4 regions of the Planococcus sp. FY231025 genome follow, and region 1 is predicted to be linked to each of the others. Evidence: riboswitches for the same ligand, from Rfam matches in the RefSeq annotation. Region 1 holds a riboswitch; each other region holds the start of a gene.
The links. Region 1 has a riboswitch for S-adenosylmethionine ahead of ACTL32_RS03540 (transporter substrate-binding domain-containing protein). Riboswitches for the same ligand answer to the same signal wherever they lie in the genome.

Region 1 (7,674 bases):
TAATATCATGATCAGAACTCCTTATATTTTGCCGACAAGGTCGAGGCTCGGCTTCAGTGTCGCGCTGCCTTCTTCCCATTTAGCCGGGCAAACTTCGCCTGGGTTGTTGCGGACATATTGAGCCGCTTTGATTTTGCCTACTAGCGTGCTTGCGTCGCGGCCGATGCCGTCCGCATTGATTTCCGCTGCTTGGACGATGCCGTCCGGGTCAACGATGAATGTACCGCGCTGTGCAAGGCCGGCTTCTTCGTCCAAGACATCAAAGCTGCGTGAAATGCGTTGTGACGGGTCGCCGATCATGACGTATTGGAGTGTGCTGATCGCGTCTGAATGGTCGTGCCATGCTTTATGCGTGAAGTGAGTATCCGTTGATACAGAATATACTTCAACGCCCAAGCTTTTAAGCGTTGCGTATTGTTTCTGAAGGTCTTCAAGTTCAGTCGGGCAAACGAATGTAAAGTCAGCTGGGTAGAAGCAAACCACACTCCATTGGCCTTTCATGTTTTGTTCTGATACCTCGATAAAGTCACCGCTTCCCGCGTGGTAAGCAGAAGCTGCGAATGGCTGGATTTCTTTTCCGATCAAAGACATATTAAATTCCTCCTAAATGTTTTTTTAGAATGATCAAAGCCAATAATTCCATAAAAAAATATTAATCAAAGTCCATCACCTCAATTAATATAATTATTTAACTATAATCATTCTAATTCCTGCTTCTAATTGTTATATGAAATCGGATATTTGTCAAAGGAAACCCTTGAGTTGAAAAAAATCTTTGAATTACTCCGGAAGTTATGGGAGAGTAAGCGTTATCATTTTTCCTTCTGGACCGTTTTATTTCGAAAAGGAGCAAGAAGAACTAATATAAATATTTTAGAATAATTTTAATTTTCAAACCACAATAACGTTTCTCATGTAGAAAACGTTAATTGATAAAAAGGCTTGGTGCTCGTAAAAGGAGTTGAATCAATTGGACACCGTGTGCGGTAATTTTATCTTGCTGCATGCTTTAATAATCACTCAAGCGTCCATCGTCATTCCATTGGCCGTATATCTTGTTCTCGCGGGTGTTTTTAATGAACTTATCCAATCGTTTATTGTAAATTTCAGAATCAACTTCTTTATATCCTTGGATGTTGTCAATTCTGATTCTCCGGTACAATTCGGGGAAATTCATGAAGTTCTGATAGACCTGCGCGTCTTCTTGCAGACGGGATAAAATCTCTGGATGAACCGCAAACGATTCAGGGCGCATGTCAGGGAGCACGTTCAATCCCTGGTCTTTCATCAACCCCAGCTTTTCGAGCCTCCGCACTCTTTCTTTGTTCAATTCCGTCCAGTTGCTCTTTTTCTGTCTCGGGGAAAGCCTTTGGGCCACTTGGGTGCCGGTAAGCTTCTTCTTGATGCCGTCGATCCAGCCGAAGCAAAGGGCCTCTTCGACTGTGTCCAGGTACTGGAGGGCATCGGGCTGCTGCTTCGTGCCAAGAATCACCCAGCAAAACTTTTCTTTCGTTGAATTTTCTTCCAGCCAATCCCTCAATTCCTGCCGGGTCTTAGCGCCGATCATGTTCACGATTTCCATGCCGGTTCCGTCCTTTCCAAAAGAAGGTTTTCTTTACTATAACGGTTCGGAGAAGGCATGGAAAAGCGCCGGATGCACGAAACAGGGATTTAAAAAGGACTTCCTGAAACGCCGATTAAAGAAGCGTTCAGGAAGTCCTTTTGGAGATGGTCCGAAATTTGTCACTCCACGAATCGGTTAAGCGAGAAGATGGAGATGTCCAATTCACTCCGTCCCTCCAAAACCATTTGGCTCAGGACTTCGCCCATCACGCTTCCGAATTTAAAGCCGTGGCCCGAAAAGCCGCAGGCGAAAATGACGTGCTTGTTTTCAGGATGGAAGTCGACGATGAAATCATGGTCGCTTGAAACGGTATAGAGGCAGGTCTTCGCTTCGAGCAGTTCGCCGTTCGCTTCCGGCAGGAAAGTTTGGAGCACGCGCCTAAGGTCGCCTTCATCGGTTTCATACTGCCCGAAGTTCTGTGAATGCACGTCCGGATCAATCGGGTCCCCGCCGTCGGACCGCCCGATTTTCAGGCCGGTGCCGTCCAAGTTCGGGAAGCCGTACGCCTTGTGGTTGTTGTCCTCGATGAAAAAGGACGGAAAGTGTGCGGCATCAAAAAGAGCGGCAGGGGCTTCGAACCAGCCGACGGCTTTTCGGGTCGGCTGGATGGGCAAATGAAGTTCCGGCAATAATTTCGCTGCCCAGGCACCCGCTGTAACAATCACTTTCTTTGCATAAAAGTCCGTTGTTCCAGTCGAAATTTTCACGCCTTGCGGATCATTGGGGTCAATGTGCTGAACCGGTGTATTGGCAGCAAGGTCTGCTCCGTATTTCAAAGCGGTTTCCTTATAGGCCCGAATGGCATTTTCGCTGTAGATCAGCCCCGATGCCGATTCAAAGCAGCCGATGTACTGGTCTGGCACGGAAAACCCCGGCCATCTTTCGTTGATTTCCCGGCCGTTCAAAATCTCTAACGATAGGTTATGCTTCCGGGCAGAAGCGATCGTTTCCTGAAGAAAAGGGGAGTCTTCCGGGCCGATGCCGAGCACACCGGTGTTCTCGAAAATTTTATGGCCCGTTTCTTGTTCGAGCTGCTCCCATAATTGCTGCGCGCGCTTCACAAGCGTCACATATTGCCGGCCTTCGCCGTACGCATGCCGAATCAGGCGGGTGTCGCCGTGATGGCTCCCTTTAGTATGCGGCGGATCGAAGGCATCGATCAGCAAGGTCTTCGCATTCTGCTTCGCCAAAAAGGCGCCGGCCGCCATGCCCATCGTTCCTGCACCGATGATTGCGACATCATAAACCTGGTCTTTTGTCATGTTCAGTCCGCTCCGCTCTTTGTGGAATTCGAAAGTATGACTAGATGGTATGCAAGATTCCGATGATTGTCAATTGGCCAAAAGAGTGCTGCCTGCCTTGGACGAATGAGCGGTTAGCACTTGAAATAAACCCTTCAATCAAGCGAGGAAGGGAAACACGCCGCATGAATTCCGGACATTTCCCGGGAAATAATTCATCAAAATTCGAAATAGATGAAAAATGTGTTTGACAGAAGCGGTAATCTCAAATACTATCTTAATTATGTAAAAAAATTAAATAACTTATCAAGAGAGACTGAGGGACAGGCCCTGTGACGTCCAGCAACCATCATTTTCATGAGCGGTGCTAATTCCTGCAGGGCATTTGCTCTGAGAGATAAGATCTAGATTAAAACCTATTTCCTATCGAAATAGGTTTTTTTGCGTTTACTTGCCTCATCCATCCCAATAGCGCAAGGTTTTCCTGCAAGGCAGGAGCTTGCGACTCTCTACTAACGAAGGAGTTTTAACATGAAAAGAAAAAATTATTTAACCCTCTCACTGGTTTTATTGATCGGCGCAGGCGGCGTCTTAAGCGGCTGTTCGTCAAAAGAAGCGACAGCCACGGGCGAAGGAGTGATCCTGGTGGGAACGCAGAATGACTATCCGCCGTTTGCGTTTGCGGACGATAACAACGAATTGACCGGCTATGATGTGGAAGTGGTCAAAGCGGTCGATGAGAAACTGGACGGCTACACGTTCGAATTCACCGCCGTTCCTTGGGATAGCATGTTCCTGGCGCTCGAGTCCAATAAAATCCAGGCGATCGCCGACCAAGTCGCGAAAACGCCGGAACGCCAAGAAAAGTATCTGTTCACCGATGAATCCTATTTTGCGGCCGAAACGGTCATTGCCGTGAAGAAGGGACGAGAAGATATCCAGACGATTGAAGACTTGGAAGGCAAGAAAGTCGGGGCTTTGGCCGGCGACTCCTACACTTTGCTCTTGGAGGAATACAATAAGGGAGCAGCGACGCCGATCGAATTGAAATACAGCGAAAGCGGCAACCCTTCCGAGATTCTGCAGGACGTGCAAAACGGCCGAATCGACGCTTATGTCAACGATCCGATCATGATCGATGCAGTTTTGGAGAAAAACGATCTGGGCGTGGAAATTGTCGGGCAGCCATTGGTCAATGACGACATGGGAATCGTCTTGAAAAACGGAGAAGAAGGCGAAAAGCTGAAAGCGCTGATCGACCCTGTTCTTGAAGAGCTCAAGCAGGACGGCACACTCGCGGAGCTGTCGAACAAGTGGACCGGCGGAGAGTACATCCCTGAATAGGTTTGTGGAGGGGAAGAGACAATGGAGAATTTACTGGATATCAATTTTTTAATCGAAAGCTTTCCCGCAATCCTTGCGCGGTTGCCCATCACGATAGGCATCGCAGTGGGGTCGCTGGTTATCAGCTTATTGATCGGCGTGATTACCGCCCTTATCAAAATTTATAAAGTCCCGGTATTGCGGGTGATTTCGTCCATCTACGTATCCTTTATCAGGGGAACGCCTTTACTGGTCCAGATCTATCTGGTGTTTTACGGGATTCCGAAAATCATCTACTATCTGCAGATCGAATACGGCTGGCTCCAGTCGGCGGACGTCAACAGCATCCCGCCTGAAGTCTATGCGCTGGTGGCATTCTCCGTGAATCTGGGAGCTTATCTTTCCGAGACGATTCGCTCTGCGATTGAGTCAGTTGACCGCGGGCAGTTTGAAGCGGCCAAGTCGATCGGAATGAGCCCGTCACAAATGATGATCAAGATCATTTTCCCGCAGGCGCTGGCCACAGCCATCCCGAACCTCGGAAACATGTTCATCAGCACGATCAAGGATACGTCTTTGGTATTCATCATCGGCGTCATCGACATCATGGGGCAAGCGAAAATTCTCGGATCCCGCGGATTGGCATTTTTTGAAGTGTATATCGCGGTATCAATCGTCTACTGGATCCTTTGCATCGCAGTGGAGCGGCTGCTGGTAAGAGTCGAGAAGCGGGCACGCCGATATGAAAGAAGGATTGCGTGATGATCAAATTGGAAAATATCCATAAGTATTTCGACAGCCAGCACGTACTGAAAGGAATCGACTTGAACGTCAAGAAAGGCGAAGTGGTTTCGATTCTGGGGCCGAGCGGTTCAGGCAAATCAACGCTCCTGCGCTGCATCAATTTCCTGGAGGAGCCGACCCGCGGGATTGTGGAGATCGGCGGCAAACGAGTGGACGCCGAATCAGCCAAAAAAGCGGACATCGTCTCCTTACGGAATTCGACCGGCATGGTGTTCCAGCAATACAACTTGTTCAAGAATTTCACGGTGCTGCAAAACGTCATGATCGGGTTGACCAGTGTAAAGAAATTACATAAAGAAGAAGCCGAAAAGCGGAGCATGGAAATCCTGGAACGGGTCGGATTGGCGAACCGGATGAACCATTATCCGGCCCAATTGTCGGGCGGCCAGCAGCAGCGGGTCGGCATTGCGCGGGCACTGGCGCTGGGCCCGGAAGTGCTGCTGTTCGATGAACCGACCTCCTCTTTGGATCCGGAGCTGGTGGACGAAGTGCTGGCGACGATCCGGAAAGTGGCGGACGAAGGGAACACGATGCTGATTGTGACCCATGAGCTCCATTTTGCGCAGGATATCTCCGACCGCGTCGTTTTCATGGAAGACGGACAGATTGTCGAAGAAGGAACGCCGGAACAGCTTTTCAATAATCCGAAAATGGAACGGACAAAGCAATTCTTAAGTAGAGCCAACAGAAGCAACTAAGGACAGTATCTTGAAGGTGGACATGGAAAGGATGAGGATGCATGAACCCGATTGAACAGATTTTAAAGGACTTTCCGGTCCTCATTCTCGACGGCGCGATGGCGACAGAACTTGAGAATTACGGCTGTGATTTGAATGACCGGTTGTGGTCGGCAAAAATCGTCATGGAAAACCCGGAAATGATCAAAAGAGTCCATCTGGATTATTTTGAGGCAGGGGCGGACTGTGCGATCACAGCAAGCTACCAGGCAACGATCCAAGGCTATCAGGAAAGAGGGCTTACAGAAGAAGAGGCGATCCGTTTGATCCAACAGTCGGTCGGGATCGCCGTCGGGGCCCGCGATGAATTCTGGGCAGGCGTTGCAGACAAATCCGCAAGGCCGAAACCGTTAGTGGCGGCTTCCGTCGGCCCCTACGGCGCTTTTCTCTCGGACGGCTCCGAGTACCGCGGCGATTATTCGCTGACCGAAGAGGAGCTCGTGGCTTTCCACAAAGACCGCATCCAGGTGCTAATCGAAGCGGGAGCCGACATCTTAGCGTGTGAGACCCTGCCATGCCTTGCGGAAGCGAAAGCTATCGTACACGTGCTCAAGGATTTTCCGGATGTCCATGCCTGGTTCAGCTTCAGTGCGAAAGACGGGCTCCACATCAGTGACGGAGAAAAGATCTCCGCCTGTGCGGAATGGCTGGACGGCGAAGCGCAGGCAGCGGCCATCGGCATCAACTGCTCCGCGCCAGGCTTTATCGAATCGCTGATTGGTGAAGTGAAAAGCCGGTCTGCCAAACCGGTCATCGTCTACCCGAATTCAGGCGAAGAATACGATGCCAAAAGCAAGACGTGGAGCGAAGAGCCGTCGGCAAACCCGTTCTCCGCCCACACCAAAGGATGGCATGAAGCAGGCGCACGAGTCATCGGCGGATGCTGCAGGACCACACCGGAAGATATCGCAGCCATTGCGGCATGGGCCCGGTGAAGCAGAAAAGAACCGGAAGTCAAAATGAATAAGCCCCCGGATGGATGGGCGAAGCCATAAGTGTCATGGCTTCGCCCATCTTTTTTAGGTGCCGCTTGAAGAAGTAGTGAAGAACAGGCCGCAACGCCGAGCGAATTTCCCCTCTCCCTTGTTGCACAATTCCTTTGTGGATGCGGTGTTTATCAAATAAAAGAATTAAATGCTATATTTTATTTGATAATTCTGATAACTTACAGTAGAAAAGAACAAAGTAAATATTAGTAATTAGAAAAGGCTGTTGCCTAAATGGCAACCGAAAGGAGGGAGAAACCATGGTAAGGGAAGAGCGATTGCGCAAAGAACATGAAGTGAATCCATTCACCGCTATTTGGCTGCGCACACGTGAAACGGTCCGCTTCGTCATTGACCGGAAGCCTGTCAATTTTATTATTCTGCTCATCGTCTTGACAGGCTTTGCATCCGGTCTGATCGGGCTTATGAACACCCGCAGCGCCGATATGGGAGGGTGGAACATCTTTATTCAGGTGCTGATCGGCGGGCCGATCGGCAGTGCTTTCGGCTATTTCATCGGTGCTGCCATCTTGCTGCTGGTAGGGCGGCTGTTCAAGGGGACGGCTTCCTACGGGGACATGTTCAAGGCGCTGGCCACTGCACAGATACCGCAAATCTGGCTCCTGCCGGTGCTGGTCATCTGGGCGCTGGCAGCACCGGAAACGTTCTTTGCGGACCGCATGGACGTGGAAGGGAATCCGATTGTGGTAATCATGTCTGTGGTGATGGCAGTCGTTTCGATTTGGACATTCGTCATCGTCTGCAAAGCGGTAGGCGAAGCGCATCGCGTTTCGTCCTGGAAAGGATTTTTCATCGTCATAATACCAGGCATCATCATTACTATCGCTGTGCTAATTATCGTCTTTGTCTTGTTTGCCTCATTCTTCGGCCAGTTCTGGTAGGAAACCGGCGCTGATTCAAATTTAAAAAGCAGATCCCGAAGCAAGGCTATCGGAATC
Region 2 (7,674 bases), on a different contig from region 1:
TGCGGATCGATAGCATCGAGCTCCGTTTCCCAACGGGCCATCCGCCGGATCAATTCTTCCATCCGCGCGTTCAAGTCTGCCCTGCTGCCTGAATTGTCCGGAGGCGCATTTAGTTCATCCGGCAATCTGATTTTAACAGGTGGAAAACCGCCGTCTTTGAATAATCTCTCGCCATATTCCGTTTTTCCGAGCGGCTGATCTTCTGCTGACCGGGCGCAAGTTTCCAAATTATCCAGGTATTCGTGGGCGACAACAATTAGATGGTCATACATTTGCCCGACAGACCAGACCCCTGGTGAAGGAATGGTTTTCAGGTGTTCGTCTGAATAACGGCAAAGATCTTTCTGGAACTGCACAAGCAGTTTGGTTTCTGTCATATGGAAACTCCTTTGCTACAGCCTGGCGATACCTATGATTTGCGGTTTTAAGCACATCTATTAATTAATAATAAGTGGTTTTCTACGATGCTGTCGTTTGCGGCATGATTGCTATTGCTCTTCTTCTCCGATATGCCTGTTGGCCCAATCCAAAATCCGCGGATAGGCATCTGCCTTGAACCACGCTTCCGGAGCGAAAGTATCGGTTTCGCCTTGCGGTTTTTCTTCACGGGCGCGGGCCACTTTCAATTGCACCCGGTCTTCGTCCCGCTTTTTGCCGCTTTTGTTTTCGTGCTCATAATGGCCGAACTCTTCTACAATCGCCCGGTATGCATGCAGGGCATCCTCTTTCTGATTGAACTTCCACGATTCCCGCTGGCCGGATGTGCTTAATTGCAAAAAATAATATGCCTCTTTTTCCATTGCCTCCACCTCCAATTACAAAATTTCGATAGGAAGGAGTAAAAAACCTTTTATTGCAGCAACAATGATTTACTATATGGAGTTAGCGTTAACATCTCACATATTTCCGTTTAAAGCCAAGTTTTCCTTCCGGTTTTTTCACTTGCCATTTGAAAAAAACTGCTTATAACCCGTACAGGCCGAGCATAAATATCCCCAAATACAGCAAATATGCCACCGGCAGCAGAATCAGGACAGCTGTTGACGCTTTTTTCCAAAACCCGTTGGAACTCATGGAAGAGGCGATGGCGGCCGATAAATACCCGGCAACTATCAAGAAAATCCACCATTGGCCAATGTACTTTCCGACAAGCGACTGCAGGATCAGGAAAGTAACAAACAGAATCAAAATAGAGACAAACCCTAAGTATTTCCGCAACCGTTCCACTCCTTCCGATTTAACCAATGCGGGTCAACCCGACTTCATATATTTACCATACCACAGTCAATCAAGGGCCTTCCGAAAAAGAATGAAATCCACTTCCTAGGATCACAGCCTTATGTGCTAAAGCTGGCCCCTGTTTCCGGAAATTGTTCCTTAACATAGAAAGAACACCCGCGAAAAGTGTACGGCACTTTTGCGGGCGTTCTCTTTATGGCTCTATTCGTTGTCGGATGCAGCAGGATCTCCTCTTTTATCGGGCGGTCAAGCTTGCTTCGATCCCCTTCATGACTGCGGCGACTTCAGCAGCTTCAATCGGTTCAGTTCGCAGCACATGGATTGTTTCTTCGTCGCGCGTAGCATGAATCGCAATCTCCCCAATCCATTTTCCGGGAATCCCGATTTCTTTTAATGAAGCCGGCAATCCAACTTTTTTATAAAACTCCTTCAGTTTTTCCGCTTCAGCCCCTTTGCCTTCAAGCAGCAATTGCACCAATGTGCCGTATGCCACTTTGTCGCCATGCAGCGCTTTATGGGATTCCGGCGCGATGGTCATGCCATTGTGGATGGAGTGCGCGCCGGCTGTACGGCCGAATTTGTCGCCAAAACCCCCGACCATGCCGCCGACCATGATAATGGTTTCCGCCACTCTGATGAATGCCTCTGACAGACGGCCCTTTTTCGCATCTCCAATGGCTGCTTCTGCATATTCGAACATTTCATCGGCGCAAAGCTTTGCGGTGTAATGGGCGATTTTCAAGGCGATTTGCGGATTCTCGAACCGGCTGATTTGCACATCGGCTTCGTACCATTTTGCGATAGTGTCGCCGATACCCGCAACGAGCAGCGGAACCGGTGCGCCGAGCAATACCCGCGGTTCCGCCAACAGCAGGTCGACGCTTCCCGGGAAGACCGTATAATGGGTCATCGTCCCTTCTTCCGTATAGATGACGCTGAGCGGCGTCCATGGAGCGCAGTTCGAGGCGAGTGTCGGAACGAGGACCGAAGAGGTTCCGGTTTCGTGAGCGACAGCTTTCGCAATATCGAGCACTTTGCCGCCGCCTGCTCCGATGATCGCTTCCGCTCCAAGAGCTCTCACAATATCGCCGACCCGCGCAATTTCTGCCAGTGAGCATTCCCCCTGATACAGATCAAAAGCGGTTTCGACTTTTTCCAGCGCAGGGAAAAACGGACGGAGCGCTTCCCATGATTTAGTCCCGGTCAAAATCAACGCCTTGCTGATGTTTCTAGCGAGCAGTTTCTCTTCCAAGCTATCGAGAACGCCTGCTCGACAGACATATTCAGCCGGTGCGCCTTTTACAATAATGTCTTCCACAAAAGATCTCCTCCCTTAGCGCGTTGCCATCCATTCCGGTTTGCCGAAGCCTTTGAAATCCGAATCGATCAACGCTTCGAATTCCGATGATTCCACAATTTCCACTAAATCTTTGGCGAGCTCGGTGTCTTTGTTTTCGGTTTTCACTGCCACCAGGTTACGGTAGCGGTCAGGCATGTCTTCAAGCACAAGTGCATCCAGCAGGTCCATATCAGCGGCAAGTGCAAAGTTGCCCGGAACCGCTGACAAATCGGAGCTTTCCACTGCCCGCGGCAAGCCGCCCGCTTCGATTGGCTGGAACTCCAGGTTTTTCGTATTCGTCTGGATGTCCTTCTCGGATACGGTCAATTCTTCTGCTGCCGGATCCAATGTGATCAAGCCGTTGTCCTGCAAGACCAGGAACGTACGGGCTGCATTCACCGGATCGTTCGGGATCGCAATGGTCGCCCCGTCCTTGATTTCTTCAAGCGAACCGAATACATTCGAGTAGATGCCCATCGGAGCAGTAGGCACCGTAATCAGCCCCGCCAAGTCCATGCCGTTTTCCTTTGAGAAGTTTTCAAGGTAAACGGAATGCTGGAACAAGTTGGCATCGAGGTCGCCGTTATCCAACGCATTGTTCGGCTGGATGTAATCGCTGAATTCTACGATTTCCACTTCATAGCCTTTTTCTTCAAGCGCCGGTTTGAACGCCTCGTTCAGCATGTCGCTGTATGGGCCGGCGGTGCCGCCCAGTTTGATGGATTTGGAGTCGGCGCTGGATTCTTCCCCGCTGCAAGCAGCAAGCAGTGTGAGCAGTACGAATAGTGCAGCTAGTAAGGCAATCTTTTTCATATGAGTTTCTCTCCCTTTTCTATCGTTTGTCTATTGCTTTTGACGTCCAATCTCCAAGCTGCTGAAGGATTTGGACGAGAACAATCAAAATGACGACCGTGACGATCATGATCGTGTTGTCGTAGCGGTAATAGCCGAAGCGGATCGCCAAATCACCGATGCCGCCTCCACCGACGACGCCTGCCATGGCAGAATAAGCGACCAGCGAGATGATCGTAATAGTGACGCCCTGGACAAGGCCTGTCTTCGCTTCCGGCAGCAGCACATCCTTGATGATCATCCACGGAGTGGCGCCGACCGCGACAGCCGCTTCGATGACGCCTTTATCGATTTCCCGCAAGGAGGTCTCGACGATGCGGGCAAAAAACGGAATTGCGGCAACCGACAGCGAGACGCTGGCTGCAGCAGGGCCGATTGTGGAGTCCACCAGCAGTTTCGTCAGCGGAATCAGCGCGACCAGCAGAATAATGAATGGGATGGAGCGCACCATATTGACAACAAAGCCCAAGACCGATTTAACGAACCGGTTCTCCAGAAACAGGCCTCGGTCGGTAACGAAAAGAATGATGCCGAGCGGCAAACCGATGACGATGGCGATTGCCAAGGAGACGCCGATCATATACAAAGTTTCGCCGAATGCTTTTGAAATGTCCGGCCATAATTCCATCATATGCTGAAAATCAAAGCCCATTTTCAATCACCTCCACAGTAGCGCCCCGGCCTTCCATATAAGTGATGGCCCGGCTGATATTTTCCGGTCTGCCCTGGATTTCCATCAGGAACAGGCCAAGCGGTTTTTCCTGGATATATTCGATGGATCCATGAAGAAAATTCCCTTTGACATCGAAATGCTGAACCGTGTCGGTAATGACGCCTTCCCCGGCGACTGCGCCTTTGAACTGCACTTTGATGACGCTCCCGGTGCAGGCCGCCAGTATCGGAGCCGGCACATCAAAAGACACGACCGATGAAATGAATTCCTTCGTCAATGCCGTTTTTGGCGAGGAGAACAGGTCGTAAACTTCGCCTTCTTCGATCACCCTGCCGCCTTGCATCACAGCCATCCGGTCACAGATTTCTTTGACAACATTCATCTCGTGCGTGATCAGGACGATCGTAATGTTCAATTCCCGGTTGATCTTCTTCAACAGCCGCAGGATGGACAGTGTCGTATTCGGATCAAGCGCAGATGTCGCTTCATCACACAGCAGGACAGAAGGATTATTGGCAAGCGCCCTGGCAATGCCGACGCGCTGCTTTTGCCCGCCGCTCAACTGCGAGGGGTATACATCCTTCTTATCGGACAGGCCCACCATCTCAAGCAGCTCATCGACTCGTTTGGCCGCTTGTGCCTTCGGAAGTTTCGCCGCCTTCAAGGCAAAAGCGATGTTTTCACTGACCGTCTTCTGGCTGATCAAATAAAAATGCTGGAAGATCATGCCGATTTTCAGCCGCGCCTGCCGCAGCCCTTCGCCTTTCAATTGAGTGAGATCCACCCCGGCGATTTTGATTTCGCCGCTGGTCGGGCGTTCCAGCAGGTTCATGCAGCGGAGCAAGGAGCTCTTCCCCGCTCCCGAGTAGCCGACAATGCCGAATACTTCGCCTTCACCCACTGTCAAGGAGACATTGTCCACGCCGGTGACGGTGCCTTTTTTCGTCTGGTACTCTTTTGAAAGATTCGTGATGCTGATCATGGCGGTGCCCCCTCTTTTTTATGCCAATAAAAAATGCCTCTTCCATTAAGAAAGAGGCACCGAATTGGATTAGGCTTATCTCTCAGAATAGATTCATTCTGCAGGAATTAGCACCTTCCCAGATCGCTCTGGAGGTTGCTGGACGTCATAGGGCCTGTCCCTCGGTCTCTCTTGATAATGTTCCATATGTAATTGTTTTTAGCATGTACCCAATAGTAAAGAACATTCAGCCGGTTGTCAAAGCTTTTTTAAGATTTTTATTTTTTAGTTAACCGAAATTCAATTCCTCGTCCACTCTGCCGATGACCATATACGCCGAAGACCCGTTGAAATAATAGGCCGGCTGATTCCCGCTATCGGCCCGGCAAATCGCTGATGGGATTTCAATTTCCCGCAGCGCCTGCATCAGTCCTTCTACGGCATTGGTGAATGTCGGACCCGTCACGCCTGTCATAACATGCGTATCCAAAAAATACGATTTGGCATCAAGCGGCTTCATTGGTTTTTCCGCACAACTATTCAGCAATAAATGCTTGAGCAGGAACGCATGGGCAGCTGGCAATTTTTCGCGGATGCCATTATAGATCAATTCTGGGCCTTCCGTGTTGAAAAAAAGGGTGATGGTATCTTTCGGATCCTTTTCAATCGCCTTCAAAACTTGTGCATGGGCGCAATGAATATGTTCATCCGCCGAAAGGATGCGGTAGGCGGAATTCCGGAGTTCATCCGTGCTGCGGCAGAGCTCTGCGAACATTTCCGTAAAGTCCCCGCTTTCGAGGGCCGCTGAAGAAACGGAACTCGCCGCAAATGCCCGGCTGCCGATATGCAACGAGCTGCTCGACATATACAGCAATGCACGCTTTACCTGATCGGCATTCAGTTGATAAGCATTCTCCGGATAACGGGATTGGTTGTCCAGTGCCTGTTGCAGCTGGCAAAGAGCTTCGACGTGCATATGCTGCTGGTGAAATAGCCCAGCCAGGCGGTATGCAGCGAGCGGATTCACCGGGTCGTAATGCAGCACTTTTTTCAAAGCTTGTTCTGCCGCATAGCGCTGATTGGCATCGCTGGATGCCGCCTGGCCGCAATAGCACAGCAGGAAATTGATCAATTTCTGTTGGATGTATGTATAGTAATGTTCATAATCTGCATCTTCCGCCGCCAACAGCTTAAGATGGGTGTGCATTGCATCATAAAGTTCAATCTTGGAATAATCCAAATTCCCTTGGTTATTTTCAGCTTGAAAGTGAATCTCCTGCTCCAATTCTTCCAGTTCATCCAAACTTATGTCATGATATCGCATGTTCTTCCCCCTAAATAAAAAAAGACCGTTGTATAACTCTGTAAAATGTTATGGTGGGATAATATGATTGCGGTACAAATACTATTATTAAGATATATTTTACATTTCTAACAAAGTTATATCATTTTCATGATACCAATCCTTAATTCGATACACAATATGCGTTTTATTAATTTTTTGTAAAAGGGATGTTTTTTTGAATTTCAGTTCCTTGTAGACTTTCATTAAATTGTCTAAGGACCGTTCTTTTGGCAAAACAAGGCATCCGAGCTTATTCAAATAAAATCTATAAAACCGGCAGAGGTTTGGACACAATGCCATAAACTGCCGGTTTCTATGCTTTGGGACATTTAAATATGCAATTTGATTTAAAGAATATATATAACCGTTAGTCTGCAACAATGAAAAAATCATTTCATCCGACTTCCGCTTCTCCTTGCCGTACATTTTGTGAAATTAAAATTGAAAAACAAAATGTTCTGATGAACTGGTTTGTAGAATCCAATGCTTTGCTTATGCCAGATACATTTCTTCAACGGAAAACGAGGGCGTCAGTTTTAAACAGAATGATTCATGAAATGCTTAGGATTTCGCAAGTTCCACTTTTCAAGCAATAACTCCACATGCCCATCTGATGTAAAGAAAACATCTAAATCAGTTGCTAGCGCAAAAAAACGGGCCGTGAACACTTCCTCCCCTCCATTGACAAAAACTTCAATGGCACTCGTGTCCAGAAAAATATGAAGCTCCTCAAGCGTAGCCAAAAAACAGCTTCGGCTTTCAACCGTGCCGTTTAGAAATCGTTTTCGCACCATCGTTAACCGCTTCTTCTGTTGATCGTAAATAAGCGTTATATTTTTGCGGATTTCTATTTTTATGTTGCCGGCCAGGTTCTGCAGAAAATGGATCTTCAGCTCCCCTACATTCCCCGAAAGCTCTGGCCACGTCTTTGTTTCATTATCTAAGCTTGATTGGAATGAAAGCCCTTGCGTTTCCCGCAACAACTTTAGTTCCGGCAATGGCTTTTGAATAATCCGATCTTTTCTCAGCTCTAATTCGCGTGGCATCGTTAAGGCATGGACCCAGCCTTTTTCAATTGTGGGCAAATGGGATTCCTGTTCCCCTGTAATTCCCATCCAGCCAAGCATGATCCGCCTTCCTTGTTTATCCTGAAACGTCTGCGGGGCATAAAAATCAAAACCACGATCCAACTCTGTAAATTCGCCATGGGGGAACTCAGTTGTTCCAACTTTCCATCTGCCGACAAAATAGCCAGACTGATGCGC
Region 3 (7,674 bases), on a different contig from region 1:
ATTCACTCATCCAGGGTCCGGGATATAGTAAATCATGTGTAAATGACAAGGAGTGCACCGCCACTTCCAGTCGGCTTTCTTCCACGTCATGGGTATTCATCGCCTTCAGCAATGTGACGTAGCTATTAGCATCAAAGCGCCCGGCCAGCTTTCTGCCCTGATAGGACAAATAGGACTCGACATCGAATCCTTTGCCGTTATGGCCGCGGCTGAACCGGTCATTGAAGAGCCCGCCGCTCCTGTACGTCACCATCCCCGCCATTCGAGCCGTTTCAAAACCTTTAATGAGAGAAGAATCCCTATAATTCCCGTTTTTGAATTCCGCATCGTTAACAATTGCGTGGATGCCGATCCAGTTGAACGCAATGCCGTAATCGCTGTAGGCTGGCGTCACTGCCAGCGGAAACACCGCTGAGACGAAACTGGGATATAGCCTCCCCCATTCCAGCGCTTTCATGCCTCCGAGCGAACCGCCGATGACAGCCGCGAGCCGGTCGATGCCCAGCTTCTGCAAAGCCGCATGCTCTGCCCGGACCATGTCGCGGATAGTGATTTCCGGAAAATCCGCGCGGTAGGGCTCGCCTGTTTTCGGGTTGACGGACAATGGACCGGTCGATCCGTTGCATCCTCCGAGCACATTGAAGGTGATGACTTGAAATTTCTCTGTATCCACGGCTTTGCCCGGCCCGGCCAACCCTGCCCACCACCCCGGATTCTCCGGAGTGCCGATCGAGAACTGGTCGCCTGTCAAAGCGTGGCATAGGAGAGCGACCGGAGCCCCTTCCTTGCCGCAGCGTTCATATGCGAGTTCGACACCTTCCAAGATTTCCGCCGATTCCAGCGCCAGCGAACCAATGGATACGTAAGCCATCTCATTCACCTCCTCTTATGCGTTTTCCAGAACGGCCGCTTTGATGGCCTGTTCGAGGTCGGCGATCAGGTCTTCCGGATTCTCCAGGCCGATCGACAAGCGGATCAATTCTTCCGTCACCCCTGAAGCTTTCAGTTCTTGAGCCGTCAATTGCTGGTGGGTCGTCGAAGCCGGGTGGATAATCAGCGATTTCGCATCACCGACATTCGCCACGTGGGACCATAAAGCGACACTGTCAATCACTTTCCGGCCTGCTTCACGGCCGCCCTTCACGCCGAAATTGACAATCGAACCATAGCCGTCCTTCAAATATTTTTGGGCCAATTGGTGCGACGGATGATCTTCAAAGCCGATATAGTTGACCCACTCCACTTGCGGATGATCCTTCAGGTATTGGGCGATGATGCGGGCATTGCTGTTGTGGCGCGGAATCCGCAGATGCAGCGTCTCGAGCCCCTGCAAAAAGGCATGTGCACTTTCCGCGCTGAGCGATGGTCCGAAATCACGCAGCAGCTGGACGCGGAGTTTGGTCGCAAATGCCGCTCCTGCCGCATCGATTCCATAGCGGATGCCGTGATAGCTTTCATCCGGTTCCGTGTAGTTGGGGAATCGCGGATTGTCGTAGTCGAATTTACCGCTGTCGACGACCACTCCGCCGATGGTCGTCCCGTGCCCGCCAATCCATTTCGTTGCCGAATGAATAACGACGTCCGCCCCGAACTCGATCGGGTTGCTGCCGTACGGCGAAGCGAATGTATTGTCGATCAATAATGGCAGGCCGTTTTCATGGGCAATCTCCGCCACTTTTTCAACATCAAAGACGTTCAGGCTTGGATTGCCGATGATCTCCCCGAAAATCGCTTTTGTCTTGTCTGTGATGGCGCCCCGGAAGTTTTCCGGGTCCGTGCCGTCGACAAATTTCACCGTGATGCCGTATCTCGGCAAGGTATTGGCGAACAAGCTGACTGTGCCTCCGTACAAATTGCTGTCTGCCACGATTTCGTCGCCGGCTTCCGCCAAGTTCATTACGGAGAATGCGATGGCCGCCATGCCGGAAGACAGGGCGACAGCTGCCGACCCGCCTTCAAGAAGAGCCACACGCTGTTCAAATACATCCACCGTAGGGTTCATGATGCGCGAATAGATATTTCCTGCTTCTTTCAAGCCGAACAAGTTCTGGGCATGTTCCGTATTCTTAAACACATAGGAAGTCGTTTTATGGATGGCGACCCCTCTCGCTCCGGTCACTGGGTCCGGCTGCTGTCCGCCGTGCAATAAAAGCGTTTCTGGTTTAAAATTTGTCATTTCTATTCCTCCTAAGGTTTTTTTGATGGAAACCGCGGGTTGAGGAGGGAACAGAAAAAGCCCTCTTCGGTTAAGAAGAGGGCCGTCACATACGGGTATGCCTCCTCTCATCTGCCAGATCCCGTCTTTCCGGATCTGTAGGATTTAGCACCTTTCCAAGCTGAGCTGCTTGTCGGTTGCCGGGCATCACAGGGCCTATTCCCTCCGCCTCTCTTGATAAGAGTATTCAGATTTAGTTTTCCATCATGTCCTGAAGTATATAAAATGGATGTGGGATTTGTCAAGCGGATAATTCTAAAAATTTTGAAACCTGCGCTCTTTTCAAACGTTAAATCTATAAGAGAAGGAGTGGAAAAGATGTTTTCATGGATAGTTATTGCTCTCATCATCGGTTATATTGTCGGCTGCATGCATGGTTCACTGGTCGCGCAGCTATTGACAGGCGTCAACATCAAAAAAGAAGGCGTCAAAAATTCAGGCGCTTCAAATGCAGCCATCGTGCTCGGCTGGAAATACGGAGCGCTGGTCGCTTTCCTGGATATTCTCAAAGGCGCAGCTGCCGTGTGGGTGTTCCGCTGGGCGCTGAATGCTTCTTCACTTTCAGAAGAAACCGTCTGGGCCCTGCTGTTCGTCGTCGGTGCCGGCGTCGTCATTGGACACAACTTCCCTTTCTATATGAGGTTCAACGGCGGAAAAGGAACAGCGGCCGTCATCGGCGTCATGGTGGCGCTCGACTGGAAGCTTGGCTTGGCCGGCCTGCTGCTTCTTGTCGGAGCAGCACTCGCCACCAATTACCTGGTCGCGGGCGTCTTGGTCCTGTATGCCACGTTCTTCGCCATTGCCTGGTGGCCCGCTGAAGGCGGACTGCCTTTGTTCATTGCGGCTGCGCTGTTCGCGATGGCTGTATTCAAGCACACGGAAAACATTTCCCGCATCGCAAACGGCACTGAAAATAAGGTTTCTTCCGTATTCCGGAAAAAGGCTGAAGGATCTTCCTGAAATTTTTTTAAAAGAAAAGGTTGACTTTTTCAACAATCCCCCATAAAGTAGTCCTTACAAATCAAATACGTACATCACTTTCTTATCCAGAGAAACCGAGGGACAGGCCCTATGACGTTTCGGCAGCGGATTCGCATCATGCGAAAACTGTGCTAACTCCTGCAAACGCATTTTTGCGTTTGGAAGATGAGAATGAGATGGTTTCATGCCGAAGCCTTCTTTTTTCTTGTGGATAAGAAAAAAGGGGGCTTTTTTTCGTTCAATTTCGGATAAAAAGCCCTCTGCGAAAAGATTTGCATTACTGGAACAGCTTGAGGAGGCTTACACTATGATTCAATTCGAGGAGGTAACAAAAACCTACCAGTCCGGCAAACAGTCGATCCACGCGCTGAACGGCATCGACCTGACTGTTGAAACTGGTGAAATATACGGCGTCATCGGCTTCAGCGGCGCCGGCAAAAGCTCGCTGATCCGGACAGTCAACCTGCTGGAGCGGCCAAGCAGCGGCCGCGTGCTGATTGACGGAAAAGACATCTCAACCTTGTCCGCAAAAGACATCCGCCAGACGCGGAAAGACATCGGAATGATCTTCCAGCACTTCAACTTGCTGAATTCCAAAACCGTTTTCCACAATGTCGCCATGCCGCTCATCCTTGCCAAAACGCCGAAAAACAAGATCAAGGAACAGGTGAAGGACCTGCTGGATTTTGTCGGTCTGGGCGATCAGGCAGAGAAATATCCCGACCAGCTTTCCGGCGGCCAGAAACAGCGCATTGGCATCGCCCGGGCGCTTGCCACCAATCCATCGGTTCTATTATGCGATGAAGCCACTTCGGCGCTGGATCCGCAGACCACCCAATCCATCCTGGAACTGCTGCGCCGCATCAATCGCGAATACAACATCACGATCCTGCTGATCACTCATGAAATGGGCGTCATCCGTGAAATCTGCGACAAAGTGGCAGTGCTTGAAGCAGGCAAAGTCATCGAACGGGGAACGGTGTTCGAAGTGTTCACCAATCCGCAGCACACGACGACCCAGCGGTTTGTCCGTTCCGTCATGAACGACGAACTGCCGGAATCGCTGCTGAAGCAGATCCAGGACCCGGACCGCAAGCACACCATCTACCGGATCCAGTTCACCGGCGCTTCTGTCGGACAGCCGCTCATGTCGCGGATATCCAGGGACTTCAACCTGGACCTGAATGTTTTGTTTGGCAATATCACCGAACTGCAGGGCGAACCATACGGCAATCTCATTGTCGAATTTACCGGCCCTGCCGCTGAAATCCAGCAGGCCTTAACATCCATACGCAGCAGCAATGTCAAAGTCGAGGAGGTGCGGAATTATGCTAGTTGATAACGAACAAATCCTGGAAGCCCTTTGGGAAACCATCTACATGACGGGCGCATCCTTCCTGTTCTCGCTGGTCATCGGCTTCCCGCTCGGCATTCTGCTGGTCGTTACCCGAAAAGGCCATTTATTGGCGAACGAACCGGTTTCAAAAGTACTGAATATCATCATCAATATTTTCCGGTCCGTGCCTTTCATCATTTTGATGGTCGCCATCATCCCGATCACCCGGCTGATTGTCGGCACATCCATCGGGACGGCCGCTGCCATCGTGCCGCTCGTCTTCTATGCCGGCCCTTATATCGCCCGGCTGATCGAAAACTCGCTGCTTGAAGTCGACCATGGTGTTATCGAAGCTGCCCAAGCCATGGGGGCATCGCCGTTCCAGATCATTTTCCGCTTTCTGATTCCTGAAGCGCTGAGCTCACTGGTTCTGGCCCTGACGATCGCGATCGTCGGGCTGATTGGCGCTTCTGCCATGGCAGGCGCCATCGGAGGCGGCGGACTCGGCGACTTGGCCATCACTTACGGCTATCAGCGGTTTGACACGCTTGTCATGGTCATTACCGTAGCCATCCTGGTCGTCCTTGTACAAGGCGTCCAGTCGGGCGGCAACTTGCTGTCCCGGCGGGTACGCAGAAGATAAATCCGTACTGCAAATTCAATCAAACTAATCTATTGGAGGAATACATCATGAAAAAACTTTCATCTCTTTTATTGCTGGCCATCCTGGCTTTGGTCTTAGCCGCCTGCGGAGGCGGAGACGACAGCGAAGGCGCTGACGGCAACCGCAAAATCACGCTTGGAATCAGCGGCTCGGATACAACCATCTGGGATTACATCGCGGACAAAGCCGAAAAAGAAGGCATCGACCTTGAAATCGTCACTTTCTCGGATTATGTAGCACCGAATATCGCACTTGCTGAAGGCGAACTCGATTTGAACGCTTTCCAGACCATCTCCTATTTTGATGAGTTTGTCGCCGAGCACAATATCGACATCGTTCCGATCGGCTCAACGGTCATTGCACCAATGGGCCTCTACTCCGAGAAATACGAATCCATCGAAGAACTTCCGGACGGTGCACAAATCGCGCTGCCGAACGAAGCGACAAACATGGGCCGCGGATTGCTTCTTCTCCAGGAAGCCGGTTTGATCAAATTGTCCGACGATGCAGGATTGACGGGCACTGCGGAAGATATCATTGAAAACCCGAAAAACATTGAACTTGTGCCGATGATTTCCGGCCAGACGCCGCGTGCAATGCCGGACGTTGCAGCATCCATCATCAATAACGGCATTGCGGTCGACGCCGGCCTAAATCCGACGGAAGATCCGATTGCCCGTGAAAGCGATACGGCAAAACCTTATATCAACCTGATCGCCGCCAGCGCTGAAAATGCCGACGATCCGGATTACCAGAAAATCGTAGAACTTTACCAGCAGGAAGACACAGCCGACTTTATCGTTGAGCATACGAAAGGCGCCCAGATTCCGACATTCGTTCCTGTCGAGGAGCTGGTCGACTACCAATAAACCGCAAGGAGGAATTTCAATGACATCAATCAAAGAAGCAGCCTTGACCATTTCACAGTCCATCGACGCCAAACGAAGCGAGTATATCGCAACAAGCCAGGCCATCCATGCCAAGCCGGAAATCGGCAACGAAGAGGTTTTTGCCAGCGCCACACTCGTCGAATTGCTTGAAGACGCGGGATTCGCCGTTGAGACCGGCGTCGCCGGACACGAAACAGCGTTTTATGCCAGCAAGGAAAGTTCGCTGCCGGGTCCGACAATCGCTTATCTTGCCGAATACGATGCGCTGCCGGGACTTGGCCATGCTTGCGGCCACAATATCATCGGCACGACCAGCGTCGCTGCTGCGATTGCCCTGTCTGAAACGTTCTCCACGACCGGCGGACGGGTAATCGTGCTCGGTACGCCCGCTGAAGAAGGCGGACCGAACGGCAGCGCGAAAGGAAGTTTCGTCAAGCATGGCCTGCTCGAAGGCATCGATGCCGCATTGATGATCCACCCTTCCGGCCGCTCCGCCGTCACAACTCCCTCACTGGCAGTGGATCCGCTGGAATTCCATTTCTACGGCAAGCCGGCGCATGCGGCAGGATCGCCTGAAGAAGGCATCAACGCGCTTGATGCGGTGCTTCAGCTTTTCAACAGCATCAATGCTCTCCGCCAGCAATTGCCTTCCGATGCCCGAGTTCATGGCATCATTACCCACGGTGGCGATGCACCGAACATCATCCCGGAATATGCATCGGCACGTTTCTATATCCGCGGCGATTCGTGGAAAAAAGCGTCCGACACTTCCGCTAAAATCCGCAACATCGCGGAAGGCGCTGCACTGGCGACCGGCACGACCGTGAAAATCGTCCGCTTCCAGAACGAAGTGCAGGACCTGGTGGTCACGCCGGCTCTGGATGCCATCGTCCGCAGCGAACTCGAAGCCGTCGGCGAGGAAGTGGCGGATTCGCGCAACACCGGAATCGGCTCGACGGACGCAGGCAACATCAGCTACGTGGTCCCGACCGCCCATCCATACATCAAAATCGGGCCGGACGATCTGGTAGGCCATACCGCCGAGTTCCGGGAATCCGCAAAATCCGAACGCGGCAATGAAGCCTTGATCCGCGGCGCAAAAGCGCTTGCGAACACCGGCTACCGGCTGTTGACTGAAGCGGCTTTGCTCGAAGAAGTGAAAGCGGCCCACGCACAGTCGCTGGCTGCGAAAATCTAATCTAAACGAATGAAAGGCAGCCAATTGTGGCTGCCTTTTTTGTGTGGAATCGTATTTCCGGGTTCGTTGTGCATATTTTAACTTTTGCTGAGCATATTTTAACTTTCGCTGTGCGTATTTTAACCTTCATTGAGCGTATTTCTTTCTCCATCGTCTCCTGCCCCAACTTGGCGCTGTCGAATTGCCAAAATTCCCGCTTTTCGTGCTAAAATGAAACGAATACATATTCCAGGAGGTCCATACATGATTGAAACATTGATCGAGCGCTTGGTGCGCTATGCAAAAATCGATACACAATCCGATTCTGAAAGCACTGAAACCCCTTCTACGCCCGGACAATGGGATCTTTTGAAGGAACTTGAAAAAGAAATGAATGCCATCGGGCTTGAA
Region 4 (7,674 bases), on a different contig from region 1:
CCCGGCTGATGGGATATGGACGCAGGGAAGCGAAGGTGCGGGCAGAAGAATTGCTGGAGGCTTTCGGTCTCGTGGATGCAGCGAAGCGGCAAGTGAAAAAATATTCAGGCGGAATGCGCAGACGCATCGATATTGCAGCCAGCATCGTGGTCACGCCGGATTTATTGTTTCTTGATGAACCGACAGCAGGGCTGGACCCGAGAAGCCGCAACCAGGTATGGGATATTATCCGGGCGCTCGTCGGCGCCGGGACGACCGTGCTGCTGACGACCCAATACCTGGATGAAGCGGATCAGCTGGCAGACCGTATAGCGGTCATCGACCAAGGAAAGATCATTGCAGAAGGCACGAGCAGTGAACTGAAAGCGTCAGTTGGCACCGGTACGCTGAATATCCAGCTGGTAAATGCTGCAGACCGGACAAGGGCAGTGGAAATACTGGAACAAAAACTTTCCGTCCCTGTCCATTTCACCTCAGACTCCACTTCGCTGACTGCCCAGATGAACGATTCTTTGGCGGTCGCCGATGCACTGGGCGAACTGGCGCGAGGAGGGATTGCCGTCAGTGATTTTTCATTCGGCCGGCCAAGTCTCGACGAAGTGTTCCTGACCTTGACCGGACATGCAGCCAGCCCCGGGAAAGAAGATGAGGAGGGGACACCATGATTGACTTTATCGAGCAAAGAGAGCGGGAGGCGACGGAACGGAGGCTTGGAGATTCCATCGCATCAAGCAAACGGCCAAAACCGCCGACCGCCTTCTCATCGACACTGACTTTTGCTGGGCGGGCGCTGCTTCGCATCAAGCATGTGCCAGAGCAGATGTTTGATGTAACCGTTTTTCCGGTCATTTTCCTGTTGATGTTCACTTATTTATTCGGCGGCGCCATTGCAGGCTCGACGGACGAATACCTCCAATTCCTGCTGCCTGGTATACTTGTCATGACCGTTGCCCAGATCACCATGTATACGGGCATCGATTTGAACAATGACATCCGAAAAGGCATCTTTGACCGGTTTCGCACGCTGCCCATCTGGCTGCCATCTGCATTGATCGGGTCGCTGCTGGTCGATGTCGTCCGCTACTCCATGGCTTCGGCCATTATGATCGTCCTTGGCTTTGGGCTGGGCTTCCGGCCGGAAGGCGGCGTGATCGGCGTACTGGCGGCGGTAGGGCTGATTCTGGTCTTCTCGTTCAGCTTGTCCTGGGTCTGGACCGTCTTCGGTTTGATCGTGCGTTCGGAGAAATCGTTGATGATGATCAGTTTCCTGGTATTGATGCCCTTGACATTTGTCAGCAACGTATTTGTTGATCCCCGGACTTTGCCCGCTTGGCTGCAGGGATTTGTTGAAATCAACCCGATTTCGGTCCTTGCTACGGCTGTACGCGGAGCCATGCACGGAACGGCGACATTGCAGCAGGTGGTTTGGGTGTTCATCGTTTCACTGATCATGACGGCCGTGTTTGCGCCGATCACGATTTATTTGTACCGAAATAAAAAGTGACTATGCCGCGTATGAAAAGGCGTTATCCAGGCAAACTCTTATGGAGTCCGCGTGGGATAATGCCTTTTTAATTTACCTGCCAAAAGGAGGATGCCCTTTGCACGGTCGATGCTTGGATAATACCGCAATTGTGCTATCATTAGATTTGATTAAATGCGAAAGAGGAACACCGTTGCTAAAGGAATAGAGGAGGATGACCGATGGACAATAACGATCTACTGATTCGGTTGAGATATGCGCTGGATATCAAAAACAGCGATGTAGCAGAAATCTTTAAGCTGGGCGACATCGACCTGTCAAAAGAAGACGTGCAAAAAGTACTGACGAAAACGCCGGACGATTACGAAGAGGAAGACGCAGGCATCTTTGAAGAAGGCAAAAACGATGATTACATCCCTGTGGATAATGCGATGTTCGAGTCGTTCCTGAACGGCCTGATCGTTTTCAAAAGAGGGAAGCAGGAGCCGAAGCCTGGGCAGCCGGAAAAGCCGCCGCTTACAAATGAACCCTCGAAAAACCTGTTGTTGAAAAAAGTGAAAATCGCGCTGCAATTGACGAGCGAGGACATGATCGACATTCTGGCGCTCGCCGGCGTCACTGTAACGAAAGGCGAGATGAGCGCGATGCTGCGAAAGCAAGGCCACAAGAACTACAGCATCTGCGGCGATCGCTATGCACGGAACTTCTTGAAAGGCCTGGCAATCAAGTACCGGAAATGATGGAGCAGCGACAAAAAAACAGCCTTCCCGCTATTCGGGGAAGGCTGTTTTGCTGTCTTACATGCTGTTCAAATGCTGTTCCAATCGGTCAAGGGTTTCGGTCATGCCTTCGACCATTCCCATATCCATCACTTTCTTCAAGTCTTCTTCAGAGTCGAACAAGGTACGGATGGCCAGGCGGGTGCCGTTGCCTTCTTCGATAAATTCAACCGTGATCTTCATGCTCGGGAAGCCTTCCGCATCGTTGCCGTTTTCATCGGAAAATTTGTCGATGTAGACAAGCCGCTCAGGAGCGGTGACTTCCTGGTATATAGATTTACCCCAAGCTTCATCCCCTTCAGGCGAACGCATGCAATAATGCCAGATGCCGCCCGGGCGGACATCCATTTGGTAATTAGTGGTCATCCAGCCAATTGGACCCCACCAATTTTTGATTTGCTCAGGTTCGGTGTATGCAGAAAATACAAGCTCTCTAGGTGCCATAAAAAAACGTTCTATCACCAGTTCCAGTCCTTCGACTCGCGTAAAGGTCTCGTTCGACCCTTTATTGACTGACATTGTGATTCCTCCTTATGGTTTGCTTGATTTCAGTGGCTCCACGACCCGGCAGTTACGGTTTGTTTTCCTCCTTTCGTTTTTTTTGGACTTCGTGTAAATAACCATCCAATCGGTCGAACCGGTCTTCCCAAAGATGGCGGTATGAATCGGTCCATTCCTGGATTTCCTGAAACGGCTCCGGGTTCAACTGGTAAACACGTCGATTGGCAATGGGGCGGACGGCGACGATGCCGGCTTCGCTTAGCACACGGAGGTGCTTGGAAACTTGCGGCTGCCGAAGATCCAGCTTTTCCGCGATTTCCCCCACTGTCAGCGGACCTTGCTTCAATAACTCCACAATGTTCCAGCGATTTGGTTCTGATAAAGAATGCAATAGTGTTTTCATAATCCCATTATACCTCTAAGAGAATATTCCCGTAAAGGGATATTTTTTGATAAGTCAATTTTTATATGTCTTCGAATGGCAGCAAAGATCAACAATTCTCTCCATCAAATAATAGTCTTTGAGAATTGGTTTAATTTCATACTTACATAATAATGAATCTCTTAGGTTCTGGCTAGAGTATTTGGTATTTATCTGTTTTTTTAACGTATATCTCATGTGTAATAACAGGAGAACCGATTCCATTGTCGTAATAGTATTAGATACAGAAAACCGAAGATGCTGCTGTTGGCCAACAAAAGTCCGTTTTAGATAAGGAAGGGGACTGAGTGATGAAATTCTTAATGTCAGCTCTAGTTGTGCTTGCCTCGATATTGTTTGTTGCTAAAAGGGCCAGCCGCGATTCACCAACTGAATCGCCGAAAGGAGAGTTGCTGAAGGGACTGGATGCGCCTTTGAAGGAAGTGGCTTCGGAAGAGCTCGCCGCTCTTCCATCGCCTGTGCGGAAATGGATGGAATGGAGCGGCGTTGCCGGCAGAGAAGAAATCCGCAGCGTTTATGCGAAGCAAATCGGCCGGATGAAGCTCAAACCCAAACAGGAAAAGTGGATGGCGTCTGAAGCACGGCAATACACCACTGCTGAGCCTCCCGGATTCATCTGGAAAGTGAAGATGAAAATGGGAAACGGGCTTTTGGTTACCGGCAAGGATGAGTTTCGAGAGGGCAAGGCGGACATGCGAATCAAAATGGGGGGACTCTTCCCTATCGGGAAAACCTGCAACAATCCGAAGGCTGACCAGTCGTCGATGCAGCGGTATTTAATGGAGCTAAGTGGCTTTCCGTCCGCTGCTTTGAGCAGGTATGTCGAATGGAAGGCAATTGACGCCCATACAGCGCGAGCAGAAATGGCATACAATTGGGTGGTAGGAAGGGCAACTTTTCATTTTGGTGCGGACGGAGAGCTACTTAAAGTTACGGCAATGCGCTTCAAGGACAGCGACGAGAAGGCAGAACTCGTACCGTGTACTGCCCATATCCGAAAATACCAGACAGTGGACGGGATCCGTCTGCCATCCGACATCGCAATCACCTGGGAGTTGGCCGAGGGACCGTTCACTTGGTATGAGTTTACGATGCGGGACGTGGCATTTAATGTGGCAAAGCCTGAAGGGTTTTAACAGGAAAGATGAGAAACGGCTGGTAAGATTTTATACATCGCTATGCGCATCGCAGCTATTTTGTGGAATTTCGTCAAAAAAGAAAATGAGTTGGAGTCAGATTTGGGTCTTAGTTGAAAGCTTATAACAGAAATTTCTTTCTTTTTAGACAGATTGCCTTGACCTGCGGCCGATATGGGGTTAATATTTTAGGATATAAAAAATTGAATAATAGATTCTTATCGAGAGAAGTTGAGGGACTGGCCCTATGACGCTTCAGCAACCAGCCGTTACCGGTCAGGTGCTAAATCCAGCAGGCATTTCCATGCCTGAGAGATGAAGAAGAACGAGTATGTTATCGTAAAGCCTTCTTTTTCATGGAGGGCTTTTTTTATTTGCATAGGAGGATGAGCGGCATGAAGTTATTGGAAGCGTTGAAGACAAGGGTATTGACGGCGGACGGTGCAATGGGAACGCTTTTGTATTCGTATGGCATTGAATACTGCAACGAGGAGCTGAACATCCAGCGCCCGGAAATCATTGAGAAGATCCACCACGACTATATCCGGGCAGGGGCGGATATCATCCAGACCAACACCTACGGAGCGAACGCGCATAAGCTTGCGCGCTACGGACTTGAGGAGCAAGTGAAGGACATCAACCGTGCGGCGATTGAAATCGCGAAGCGCGCCGCGGCGCCCGGCGGCCAATTTGTCTTCGGGACAATCGGCGGCATCCGGGGCTTCCGCAAAAGCGACGCGACGCTCACAGAGATCATCGCGATGGTCGACCAGCAGGCGCAGCACCTCCTGTCCGGCGATCCGGACGGCCTCTTGCTTGAGACGTATTATGATTTCGAGGAGCTTGCCGCAACCGTCACCCATCTGAAAACCCTCACGGAAACGCCGCTCATCGCCCAAGTGTCGATGCACGAGCCGGGCATCCTGCAAAATGGCATGTTGCTGAACGACGCTTTAAAGGAGCTGGAAGCGCTCGGTGCAGACATTGTCGGCGTCAATTGCCGCCTTGGTCCGCATCACACGATCCAGGCGTTCGAAGGCGTCGAGCTGCCGAAAAAGGCATTCTTGTCCGCCTATCCGAATGCGAGCCTGCTCGACGTCGAAGACGGCCGCATCGTCTATGAATCGGAAGCGGATTATTTCGGCCGCGCAGCTTTGCTGCTCCGGGAAGAAGGCGTACGCTTGATCGGCGGCTGCTGCGGCACGACCCCGAAGCATATTGCGGAAACGAAAAAACGCTTGCGGAACTTGGCGCCGGTGACAGAGAAGAAAGTGGCAGAGAGAAAGCCGATTGTCATCCGCGAAGCGGAAGCGCTGGACGTCAAGCCGCTCCACGAAAAAGCGAAGACTGAGCGGACGATCATCGTTGAGCTCGACACGCCGCGCCATCTGGATATCACCACGTTCATTGAAGGCTCGAAAGCGCTGGATGCAGCAGGTATCGATGCGCTGACGATGGCGGACAATTCGCTCGCTTCGCCGCGCATCTCGAACATGGCGATGGGCTCGATCCTGAAACAGGAAAACATCCGGCCGCTCGCGCACATCACGTGCCGCGACCGCAACCTGATCGGCCTGCAATCGCATCTCATGGGGCTTGATGCCCTTGGCATGCATGATATATTAGCGGTAACGGGCGACCCGACAAAAGTGGGTGATTTCCCGGGGGCGACGAGCGTCTATGACGTCTCGAGCATGGAACTGATCCAATTGATCAAGAAGCTCAACGAAGGCATTTCATTTTCCGGCAAGCCGCTGCGCAAGAAAGCGAACTTCTCGGTGGCGGCGGCGTTCAACCCGAACGTCCGCGTCGTCAGTCGGGCCGTCAAGCGCATGGAACAGAAAATCGAGAGCGGGGCGGATTATTTCATTTCCCAGCCGGTCTATACAAAAGAGAAAATCATTGAAATTTACGAGGAAACGAAGCATTTGGAGACCCCGGTCTTCCTTGGCATCATGCCGCTGACGAGCATCCGCAGTTCGGAATTCCTGCACAACGAAGTGCCAGGCATCAAATTGTCGGAAGATGCGCTCGAGCGCATGCGCGCATGCGGCGAAGACAAGGAGCGGGCGACAGCGGAAGGCATCCAGATTGCCAAGGAATTGATCGATACCGCAGCCGGGCTCTTCAACGGCATCTATCTGATCACGCCGTTTTTGCGCTATGAAATGTGCGTGGAATTGATCGATTACATCCGACAAATAGATTTGCAGAAAGCGAGCGATAACAGCCATGTCGAAACCTCTCATTGAACAACAACTCGAAAAACGGATCCTCATCATCGACGGAGCGATGGGCACGATGATCCAGAACGCCGACCTGTCGCCGGAAGATTTCGGTGGTGAAGAATTCGACGGGTGCAACGAGTACTTGAACATCGTCCGCCCGGAAGTCATCGAAGGCGTCCACGATGCGTATTTGGAAGCGGGGGCGGATATCCTCTGCACGAATACGTTCGGCGGCACGCCGATCGTGCTCGATGAATACGGCCTTGGCAGCCAGGCGCCTGAAATCAACCGGCGCGCTGTCGAAATCGCCAAAGCGAGTGCCGCGAAATTCTCTACGCCGGAATGGCCGCGCTTTGTGGCAGGCGCCATCGGACCGACGACAAAGACGCTGTCGGTGACCGGCGGGGTGACATTCGATGAAATGAAGGACAATTTCTACGTCCAGGCGAAAGCGCTCGTCGAAGGCGGAGCGGATCTGATCCTATTGGAAACGAGCCAGGACATGCTCAATGTCAAGGCGGCGACGATCGGCATCAAAGAAGCGTTCAAAGAGCTCGGGAAGGAATTGCCGATCATGGTGTCCGGCACGATCGAACCGATGGGCACGACGCTCGCCGGGCAAAGCATCGAAGCGTTCTATATTTCGATCGAGCATATCAAGCCGCTGTCGGTCGGCCTGAACTGCGCGACGGGGCCGGAATTCATGACCGACCATATCCGTTCGCTGTCCGAGCTATCGGACGGCTTTGTCAGCTGCTACCCGAATGCGGGGCTGCCGGATGAGGAAGGCCATTACCACGAAACGCCTGAATCGCTGTCGAAAAAGCTTCGCGGCTTTGCGGAAAAAGGCTGGCTCAATGTGGTCGGCGGCTGCTGCGGCACGACGCCTGCACACATCCAAGCGGTACGTGAAGCGATGGAAGGGATTCCGCCAAGAAAGCCGGAAGCGGAAAGCCATGGCCATGCAGTATCCGGCATTGAGCCGCTGCAATACGATGAAACGATGCGGCCGCTGTTTATCGGCGAGCGTACGAACGTCATCGGCTCACGCAAGTTCAAGCGGCTGATCATCGATGGCCAATTCGAGGAAGCGGCGGAAATTGCC

Region 2: it holds a riboswitch for S-adenosylmethionine, as region 1 does, so the genes downstream of both, ACTL32_RS13280 (methionine ABC transporter ATP-binding protein) here and ACTL32_RS03540 (transporter substrate-binding domain-containing protein) in region 1, are expected to answer to the same signal.
Region 3: it holds a riboswitch for S-adenosylmethionine, as region 1 does, so the genes downstream of both, ACTL32_RS16320 (methionine ABC transporter ATP-binding protein) here and ACTL32_RS03540 (transporter substrate-binding domain-containing protein) in region 1, are expected to answer to the same signal.
Region 4: it holds a riboswitch for S-adenosylmethionine, as region 1 does, so the genes downstream of both, ACTL32_RS09665 (bifunctional homocysteine S-methyltransferase/methylenetetrahydrofolate reductase) here and ACTL32_RS03540 (transporter substrate-binding domain-containing protein) in region 1, are expected to answer to the same signal.

What each region holds. Positions count from the first base shown of each region.
Region 1 covers NZ_JBQJJG010000004.1:49,643-57,316, forward strand. Annotated here, with positions in the region: gene ahpF (alkyl hydroperoxide reductase subunit F) at 1-9, opposite strand, end outside; gene ahpC (alkyl hydroperoxide reductase subunit C) at 22-591, opposite strand; gene ACTL32_RS03530 (YdeI/OmpD-associated family protein) at 1,010-1,582, opposite strand; gene solA (N-methyl-L-tryptophan oxidase) at 1,744-2,886, opposite strand; SAM riboswitch class I at 3,166-3,269, shown strand; gene ACTL32_RS03540 (transporter substrate-binding domain-containing protein) at 3,397-4,209, shown strand; gene ACTL32_RS03545 (amino acid ABC transporter permease) at 4,231-4,950, shown strand; gene ACTL32_RS03550 (amino acid ABC transporter ATP-binding protein) at 4,950-5,690, shown strand; gene mmuM (homocysteine S-methyltransferase) at 5,732-6,664, shown strand; gene ACTL32_RS03560 (Yip1 family protein) at 6,976-7,617, shown strand.
Region 2 covers NZ_JBQJJG010000008.1:311,261-318,934, reverse strand. Annotated here, with positions in the region: gene ACTL32_RS13310 (DinB family protein) at 1-377, opposite strand, end outside; gene ACTL32_RS13305 (hypothetical protein) at 489-800, opposite strand; gene ACTL32_RS13300 (hypothetical protein) at 964-1,218, opposite strand; gene ACTL32_RS13295 (iron-containing alcohol dehydrogenase family protein) at 1,475-2,557, opposite strand; gene ACTL32_RS13290 (MetQ/NlpA family ABC transporter substrate-binding protein) at 2,573-3,391, opposite strand; gene ACTL32_RS13285 (methionine ABC transporter permease) at 3,411-4,082, opposite strand; gene ACTL32_RS13280 (methionine ABC transporter ATP-binding protein) at 4,072-5,085, opposite strand; SAM riboswitch class I at 5,158-5,266, opposite strand; gene ACTL32_RS13275 (hypothetical protein) at 5,354-6,388, opposite strand; gene ACTL32_RS13270 (glycoside hydrolase family 32 protein) at 6,946-7,674, opposite strand, start outside.
Region 3 covers NZ_JBQJJG010000011.1:25,139-32,812, forward strand. Annotated here, with positions in the region: gene metX (homoserine O-acetyltransferase MetX) at 1-871, opposite strand, end outside; gene ACTL32_RS16310 (O-acetylhomoserine aminocarboxypropyltransferase/cysteine synthase family protein) at 887-2,176, opposite strand; SAM riboswitch class I at 2,281-2,399, opposite strand; gene ACTL32_RS16315 (glycerol-3-phosphate acyltransferase) at 2,534-3,175, shown strand; SAM riboswitch class I at 3,255-3,368, shown strand; gene ACTL32_RS16320 (methionine ABC transporter ATP-binding protein) at 3,504-4,535, shown strand; gene ACTL32_RS16325 (methionine ABC transporter permease) at 4,525-5,175, shown strand; gene ACTL32_RS16330 (MetQ/NlpA family ABC transporter substrate-binding protein) at 5,223-6,065, shown strand; gene ACTL32_RS16335 (M20 family metallopeptidase) at 6,085-7,284, shown strand; gene pepT (peptidase T) at 7,528-7,674, shown strand, end outside.
Region 4 covers NZ_JBQJJG010000006.1:45,534-53,207, forward strand. Annotated here, with positions in the region: gene ACTL32_RS09635 (ATP-binding cassette domain-containing protein) at 1-665, shown strand, start outside; gene ACTL32_RS09640 (ABC transporter permease) at 662-1,504, shown strand; gene ACTL32_RS09645 (DUF1456 family protein) at 1,705-2,223, shown strand; gene ACTL32_RS09650 (SRPBCC family protein) at 2,281-2,781, opposite strand; gene ACTL32_RS09655 (ArsR/SmtB family transcription factor) at 2,834-3,166, opposite strand; gene ACTL32_RS09660 (DUF6544 family protein) at 3,496-4,341, shown strand; SAM riboswitch class I at 4,557-4,663, shown strand; gene ACTL32_RS09665 (bifunctional homocysteine S-methyltransferase/methylenetetrahydrofolate reductase) at 4,737-6,593, shown strand; gene metH (methionine synthase) at 6,574-7,674, shown strand, end outside.